Regions from separate parts of the Saccharopolyspora gloriosae genome, predicted to be linked through region 1. Evidence: riboswitches for the same ligand, from Rfam matches in the RefSeq annotation. Region 1 holds a riboswitch; the other holds the start of a gene.
What was found. A riboswitch is a leader RNA that binds a small molecule or an ion and turns the genes downstream of it on or off. The one in region 1 is predicted to bind glycine.

Region 1 (4,124 bases):
CAATGCGAGGAAGGGAACCTTCCTGTCACCCGGTGCCGCCACGCTCCACCGACCCGGGCACGCGACGATCGGAATCGGCACCTCACCACACCGGCTCACCGCGACGAGCGCGGACGAGCAGACCGTGACAGGAAGGTTCCCTTCCTCACGTGGATGACAGGAAGGTTCCCTTGCTCGCCCTGCCCGCCCGGAGCGGGCCTGCGTTCGGGCAGGGCGGCGGGATCAGCACTCGATGACGTTGACGGCGAGGCCGCCGCGAGCCGTCTCCTTGTACTTGGCCTTCATGTCGCGGCCGGTGTCGCGCATGGTCTTGATGACCTTGTCGAGCGAGACGACGTGGCTGCCGTTCCCGCGCAGGGCCATCCGCGCGGCGGTGACCGCCTTGACCGAGGCGACGGCGTTGCGCTCGATGCACGGAATCTGCACCAGGCCACCGATCGGATCGCAGGTGAGCCCGAGGTTGTGCTCCATCGCGATCTCGGCGGCGTTCTCCACCTGCCACGGCGTCGCACCGAGCGCCTCGGCGAGCCCGGCCGCCGCCATCGAGCACGCCGAGCCGACCTCGCCCTGGCACCCGACCTCGGCACCGGAGATCGAGGCGTTCTCCTTGAACAGCACGCCGATCGCCCCCGCCGCCAGCAGGAAGCGGATCACGCCGTCCTCGCTGGCGCCGGGAACGAAGCGCACGTAGTAGTGCAGCACCGCGGGAACGATGCCCGCGGCCCCGTTCGTGGGCGCGGTGACGACCCGGCCGCCCGCCGCGTTCTCCTCGTTGACCGCGAGGGCGAACAAGGTGAGCCACTCCATCGGATCGTCCTGCTCGGTGAGGCTCGCCCGCAGCGCCGCCGCGCGCCGGTTCACCTTCAGCCCGCCGGGCAGCACTCCATCGTTGCTGCACCCGTTGTCGACGCATTCGCGCATCACGCCCCAGATGTGCAGCAGCTGCGCGCGGATGTCCGCCGCGGAACGCCACGACAGCTCGTTGTCGAACATGACGTCGCTGATCCGCGATCCCGAATCGGCCGCCCTCGCGAGCAGTTCCTGCCCGGTGCGGAACGGGTGCCGGACCGCGGTCTCGTCCGGTTTGATCCGGTCGGTCCCGGTGGCGCCGTCGTCGACCACGAACCCGCCGCCGACGGAGTAGAACACCGCGGCGCGCAGTTCACCCGAGGTACCGAACGCGGTGAACCGCATGCCGTTGGGATGCAGCGGCAGCGATTTCCGCCGGTGCATCACGAGGTCGCGATCGACGGAGAAGGCGATGTCGTGCTCGCCCGCCAGCGACAGCCGGCCACCGGTGCGGACGGCGTCCACTCGGTGTTCGACCGCGGCCGGATCCACCGTCTCCGGATCGTGCCCTTCGAGCCCGAGCAGCACCGCTTTCGGACTCCCATGACCATGCCCGGTCGCTCCGAGCGACCCGAACAGCTCGGCTTTCACCCTGGTGACCTCGCCGAGCAGACCCTCGGTGCGCAGGCGTGCCGTGAACATCCCGGCGGCCCGCATCGGGCCGACGGTGTGCGAACTGGACGGCCCGATGCCCACTGAGAAGAGGTCGAAGACGCTGATCGTCACAGATCCGTCCCCCTCAGCCCGGCTTACTCACCACCGGTCAACTGGGCGTATTCCTGCGCCGTGAGCACAGCACCGGTCTGCTCGGCACGCACGTCGAGCAGCCAGCCCTCACCGAACGGGTCCCCGTTGACCACCGCGGGGTCGTCCGCCGCCGCCTCGTTGATCGCCACGACCTCGCCGGTCACGGGCGCGTACAGGTCGCTGACCGACTTCGTCGATTCCAGCTCGCCGCAGGTCTGGCCCGATTCGATCCGCTCGCCCACCTCGGGGAGCTGCACGTACACGATGTCGCCGAGCGCTTCGGCCGCGAAGGGCGTGATGCCGATGCGGACCAGGTCACCGCGGTCCTCGATCCACTCGTGTTCCTCGGTGTAGCGCAGCTGCTCGGGCAGGGACATGGAGGCTCCTCACCATCGTGGGCACAGGTGTGCCCGGGTTCGTGGGCCTCCCCCTCTGTTGCGGAACCTGAGAGCTTCACCGCGTCGTGCGCGGTTTGCACCGTGGGTGCGGCGCCGGAGCGCGCGCTTTCCAGAGTCGCCTCGCCCGAGCGGTCATGGGTGCCTGAGAGTTTGCAGGGAGTGTTTGCTCCTTCGGCGCCCCGTCGGCGCGGGGTCTCTCCCGCCCGGGATCTGCGGCATATGCGGTTGTGGACGTGCCCAGCAACGATAAACGGGCACCCGTCGGTGTCAATGCCCCCTCGCTCCGGATCACACGGATCGAGAGAGGAAGGGAACCTTCCTGTCACCGGTGACAGGAAGGTTCCCTTCCTCGCCTCGCGGAGCGCGGGGTTGCGACCGAATGGAGCTACCCGGGCAGGATTGGTCAGACCACCCTGGGCAGATGGATCACAAGACACGAGGCGGGGTCGCGGCGCCTCGCGCCGGGCGGGCCGCCGCGCTGGTGCTCTCCGCGATCACGCTCAGCACCGGTCTGGTGCTCGCTCCACCTGCGCACGCGGCCCCGGCGGTGGGGGTCTGGTTGACCACGAAGGACGGCCAGAGCAAGCTCGCGCGCCAGCCCGACGCGGAGTTCGGGGCGGGCGGCGGGAACGAGACGATCACGGTCGACCCCGGGACGACGTACCAGGCCGTCGACGGGTTCGGGGCGGCGCTGACCGACTCGTCGGCTTGGCTGGTGAACAACTCCCCGCGGCGCGACGAGATCATGTCCCGGCTGTTCGACGCGGACACCGGAATCGGCCTGACCGCGTTGCGGCAGGTCGTCGGCGCCTCGGACTTCGCGCGCTCGACCTACAGCTACGACGACGTGCCCGCCGGGGAGAGCGACTACGAGCTGGCGGAGTTCTCGATCGCTCACGACGAGGCCGACATCCTGCCGCTGCTACGACGGGCCGGGGAACTGGCTCCGGAGCTGAACGTGGTGGCGACGCCGTGGAGCGCGCCCGCGTGGATGAAGTCCAACGGCTCCATGGTCGGCGGGGAACTGCCGGCGCAGAACTACCAGGTCTTCGCCGACTACCTGGTCCGCTTCGTGCAGGCATACGAGCAGGCCGGGGTCCCGATCGACTCGCTGACCCCGCAGAACGAACCGTTGAACGATCCGCCGTCGTACCCGGGCAGCCCGATGTCCCCGGAAGCCCAGGCGGCGTTCATCGGCAACGACCTCGGTCCGAAGCTCGACGCCGCGGGCCTGGACACGAAGATCCTGGCCTACGACCACAACTGGGACGACACCGAATACCCGAACCACGTGCTCGGCGACGCCAACGCGGCGCGGTACGTCGACGGGGCCGCCTTCCACTGCTACGGCGGGACGCCGGACGCGCAGAGCGCCGTGCACGACGCGCATCCGGACGCCGAGATCCACCTCACCGAATGCTCCGGCACCGAGTCGGAGGATCCGGCGGCGACCTTCGGCGACACGCTGACCTGGCAGGCGAGCAACCTGATCATCGGCGGCACCCGCAACTGGGCCCGCAGCGTCGTGCTGTGGAACCTGGCGCTGGACCCGGCGCACGGCCCGGTCATGGACGGCGCGTGCGACGACTGCACCGGAGTGACCACCATCGACAACGCCACCGGCGAGGTGGACTACAACGCCGAGTACTACGCGCTCGGGCACGCCAGCAAGTTCGTGCGGCCCGGAGCGGTCCGGATCGGATCGAACGAGCTCGACGGGGTGCAGAACGTCGCGTTCCGCAACCCGGACGGTTCCACCGCGCTGATCGCGCTCAACCCCGGCGGTGCCGAACGGCCGATCACCGTGTCCTGGCAGGGCCAGGAGTTCGACTACGCGCTCCCCGCAGGCGGTCTCGCCACCTTCACCTGGCCCCCGGCCTGACCCCGGATCGGGTGCGAGGAAGGGAACCTTCCTGTCACCGGTGACAGGAAGGTTCCCTTCCTCGCACCCTCGGCAGGCGTGCAGGGGCGCGGGGAGCGGGGTGTGGGCGGATGATGCGGGAGGGGCTCCGGGCGACGGGGAGGTGTACCGGGTGAAGGTCGCAGTGCCGAGGGAGATCAAGAACCACGAGTACCGGGTGGCCTGCACCCCGGCGGGGGTGCACGAGTTGCGGGTGCACGGGCACGAGG
Region 2 (4,124 bases), 650 kb from region 1:
GCTGGGGTGGAGTCCGGCGGCGACGAGTCCGGCGAAGTGGGCCATGTCGACCATGAGGTAGGCGCCGACTTCGTCGGCGATCTCGCGGAAGCGGGCGAAGTCGAGTTGGCGGGGGTAGGCCGACCAGCCGGCGATGATGAGCTGGGGTTTGTTCTCGCGGGCGAGGCGGGCGACTTCGTCCATGTCGACGCGGTGGTCGTGGTCGCGGACGTGGTAGGGCACGACGTTGTAGAGCTTGCCGGAGAAGTTGATGCGCATGCCGTGGGTCAGGTGCCCGCCGTGGGCGAGGTCGAGGCCCATGATGGTGTCGCCGGGCTTGAGCAGGGCGTGCATCGCCGCGGCGTTGGCCTGCGCGCCGGAGTGGGGCTGGACGTTGGCGAAGGAGGCGCCGAAGAGTTCTTTGACGCGGTCGATCGCGAGTTGCTCGACGACGTCGACGTGTTCGCAGCCGCCGTAGTAGCGCTTGCCCGGGTAGCCCTCGGCGTACTTGTTCGTCAACACCGAACCCTGCGCCTGCAGCACGGCCTGCGGCGCGAAGTTCTCCGACGCGATCATCTCCAGCGTGTTCTGCTGACGGCCGAGTTCAGCACCGACGGCCTCGGCCACCTCCGGATCCACCGCCGAGAGCTGGTCGTTGAACAGGTCCGGTGTTGACATGAGCAATTGCCTCCTGTGTTCGATCTGGGCTGCGCCGGAAGTTCCGGGCGGTCCTTTCGAGGTTCGTGGTGCCCCGAGGGCGGTGCGGTCTCAGGCGGACCGGCGGTAGAACGGCAGCTCGACGACTTCCACGTCGATCGACTTGCCGCGGATGTCCACCTGCAGGGCGGTGCCGGGGGCGCTGTGCGCGCGGTCCACGTACGCCATTGCGATCGGGTGGCCCAGCGTCGGTGACGGTGCACCGCTGGTGACCTCGCCGATCTCGGCGCCGTCGGTGTCGAGCACCCGGTAGCCGTGCCGCGGAGCGCGGCGGGCATCGGTGCGCAGGCCGACCAGCGTGCGCTCCGTCGGCGCTTCCGCGACCTTCGCCAGCGCTTCCTTGCCGACGAAGTCGCCGGGCTTGTCGAGCTTCACGACCCGGCCCAGGTTCGCGTGGAACGGGGTCAGGGACGCGGAGAGCTCGTTGCCGTACAGCGGCATGCCCGCTTCGAGCCGCAGCGTGTCCCGGCAGGACAGCCCGGCGGGGATGAGGCCGTGCGCGGCGCCGGAGTCGGTCAGCGCCCGCCACACGGCGGGGGCGTCGGCGGGCGAGGTGAACAGTTCGAAGCCGTCCTCGCCGGTGTAGCCGGTGCGCGCCAGCAGCACGTCGGCGCCCGCTACCACGCTCGGGTACCCGGCGTAGTACTTGACGCCGGAGAGGTCGGTGCCGGTCAGCGGCGCCAGGATCTCCACGGACTTCGGGCCCTGCACGGCGATCAGCGCGTAGTCGTCGGAGACGTCCTCGTGCGTCGCGTCGAACCCGGCGACGCGGTCGGCGAGCTCGGCGGAGACCACGGCCGCGTTCGCGGCGTTGGCGACCACCAGGTACTCCGACTCGCCGAGCCGGTAGACGATCAGGTCGTCGAGCACTCCGCCGTCGGCGTTGCACAGCATGGTGTAGCGGGCGCGACCCTCGGTGATCGTCGAGGCCTTCGCGACGAGCGCGTAGTCCAGCGCCTCGGCGGCCTGCGGGCCGCTGATCTTGATCTCGCCCATGTGCGAGAGGTCGAACAGGCCGGCGGCGGTGCGCACGGCCTGGTGTTCGGCGGTGTCGCCGGTGTAGCGCACCGGCATCCGCCACCCGGCGAATTCGGTGAAATGTGCGCCCGAGGACGCATGGATCTCCCCTAGCGGTGTCTCTCTCAGGGAGGGGGAAGACGACGTCATGGTGCGGAACTCCTCCTCGTGGGCACCGATCACGTCCGAGGGGACCGGTTGCGGCCACTTCCAGCAGAAACCATATCCGGGGTCCCTCGACGGCGACGGGCGCGGGCGTGCGCTGGCCGGTCTCCCCGGAGTCATTGGCCTGAGAGTTTCACCGCGCGTCGGCGGCTTGCACCTTGGGCGAGGGACGCGTGTCCCTGCTTTTCTCCGTGATCGCCTGGTGTCGTGCGGTGCGGGGCCTGAGAGTTTGTTGGGGAGGATTGCTCCTTCGGCGCTGCACCCAGGAATCGCATCCTGCACGGACCAGGGGCTCCTGGCGGGGCGCAGACTCTCCCGCTCGACGTCGTCGGCGTGTTCGTCTCGTCTTCTGTTGTGTTCAGAAACGCTACGGAGATCACACATCGCAGTCAACCGAACGTGAGCGTGATCCCGTTACCCTCCGAAGTCGTCCGCATGGGCCGTGACCTGCTCGTACTGCACTCGCAGGCCGTCGACCAGGGCTTGCAGCGCGACCTCGAAGCTGGCGTCGTCGATCTCCGCCGCGTGCTCGCGCAGCAGGTGCGCGTTGCGCAGGTGCGGGAACCGGTCGTCGTAGATCTCGGCGTCGTCGACGAACCCGCCTGCGAACGATCCCATCGCGGCGCCGACGACGAGGTACTTGGTGGAGGCGCCGATCATCGTGGCGTACCGGGGCGGCCAGCCCGCGCTGGTCAGGCCGCCGTGCACCGCGTCGGCGCGGCTCAGCGAGGTTTCGCGGCGGGCCGGGCCGGAGGCCATGAACGGCACCAGGTTCGGGTGGGCGGCCAGCGCCGCCCGGTAGGAGCGGGCCCAGCGCAGCAGGCCGGTGGTCCAGCCGGCGGCGAAGCCGGTGGTGTCCACGGTGGCCATCACGTCGTTGGCGACGTCGTGCAGCAGGGCTTCCTTGGTCGCGACGTGGTTGTACAGCGAGGCGGCGCGGACTCCGAGCGCTTCGGCGAGCTTGCGCATGGACAGCGCTTCGAGCCCGGACGTGTCGATGATCACCAACGCGTGCTCGCGGATGCGTTCCGGTGTGAGCTGGGGACTCTTCGGTCTGCCCATGCCGCGCTCCTGCCTGCCATCCGGCCCTGCGCCGTGGCGTTCCGATGCCGCACCGTGTTCGGCCGGTTGCCCTGCGGCGACTCCGCACAGTGTCCGGGGCGGTGGTCTTGCCGCGGTCCGCGGGGTGGTCCTAGAGTCCAAAACTAACGACGTTAGTCGCCAGGTGTCCATCGGCGGGCGCGGTGCGGGCCCCCGATCGGCGTCGGGCGACGTCCTCACGGAGGTGGACGATGGTCAACGACGACGAGTCCTCGGCGCCGATCAAGCCGCAGACCACGCTGTCGCTGGTGTCGGTGCTCGCCGAACCGGCCAGGATCACGCCACGGGCGACCGCGGTCGTCGAAGGCGCCGAGCAGGTCGACTACGGCGAGCTGTGGGAACAGGTCCGCGCGCACGCCGCCGCGCTGCGCGCTCGCGGCGTCGAACCGGGCGACCGGGTGGCGATCGTCGCGCCCAACGTCATCGACTTCGTGCGCGCCTACTACGCGGTGCTCACCGCGGGCGCCGTCGTCGTTCCGGTGCCGCTGCTGCTGGTTCCCGACGAGGCGGCGTACCTGCTGCGCAACTCGGGCGCGAAGCTCGTCATCGGCCACACGAGCCAGCTCGCCCTGGCCGCCGAATCCGCGCGCCGGGCCGGCATCCCGCTGGTGTCGGTCGGTTCCGGCGGACCGAGCCAGGACGCGCCGCCGTCGCTGTCGGCGGAGGCTGCGGACGCCGAACCGGTGCGCGCGTTCGAGACGCGTTCCCCGGAGGACCCGGCGGTGATCTTCTACACCAGCGGCACCACCGGCCGCCCCAAGGGCGCGGTGCTGACCCACCTCAACCTGGTCATGAACGCGACGGTGAACGCGTTCGACGCCAACGACACCCGGTCCGAGGACCTGGTGCTGGGCTGCCTGCCGCTGTTCCACGTGTTCGGCCAGACGGTGTCGCTGAACACCACGTTCCGCGCGGGCGCCACGCTGGTGCTGCAACCGAAGTTCGACCCGGCGGAGGCGCTGCGGCTCATCCGCGACCACCGGATCACGCAGCTCAACGGCGTGCCCACGATGTACATCCGGATGCTGGAGGCCGCGGGCGACGACGCCGAGGTGCCGAGCCTGCGGATGTGCGTTTCCGGTGGCGCCGCGCTGCCGGTCGCGGTGCTGGAGCGGTTCCAGCGCCGCTTCGGCGCCCCGATCCAC

Region 2: it holds a riboswitch for glycine, as region 1 does, so the genes downstream of both, gcvT (glycine cleavage system aminomethyltransferase GcvT) here and gcvH (glycine cleavage system protein GcvH) in region 1, are expected to answer to the same signal.

Annotation. Positions count from the first base shown of each region.
Region 1 is NZ_JACHIV010000001.1:5,427,585-5,431,708, forward strand. It holds gene BJ969_RS23670 (L-serine ammonia-lyase) at 223-1,575, opposite strand; gene gcvH (glycine cleavage system protein GcvH) at 1,599-1,973, opposite strand; glycine riboswitch at 2,019-2,113, opposite strand; glycine riboswitch at 2,114-2,206, opposite strand; gene BJ969_RS23680 (glycoside hydrolase family 30 protein) at 2,416-3,876, shown strand; gene ald (alanine dehydrogenase) at 4,028-4,124, shown strand, end outside.
Region 2 is NZ_JACHIV010000001.1:4,775,969-4,780,092, reverse strand. It holds gene glyA (serine hydroxymethyltransferase) at 1-657, opposite strand, end outside; gene gcvT (glycine cleavage system aminomethyltransferase GcvT) at 748-1,863, opposite strand; glycine riboswitch at 1,982-2,078, opposite strand; glycine riboswitch at 2,079-2,206, opposite strand; gene BJ969_RS20755 (TetR/AcrR family transcriptional regulator) at 2,293-2,940, opposite strand; gene BJ969_RS20750 (long-chain-fatty-acid--CoA ligase) at 3,171-4,124, shown strand, end outside.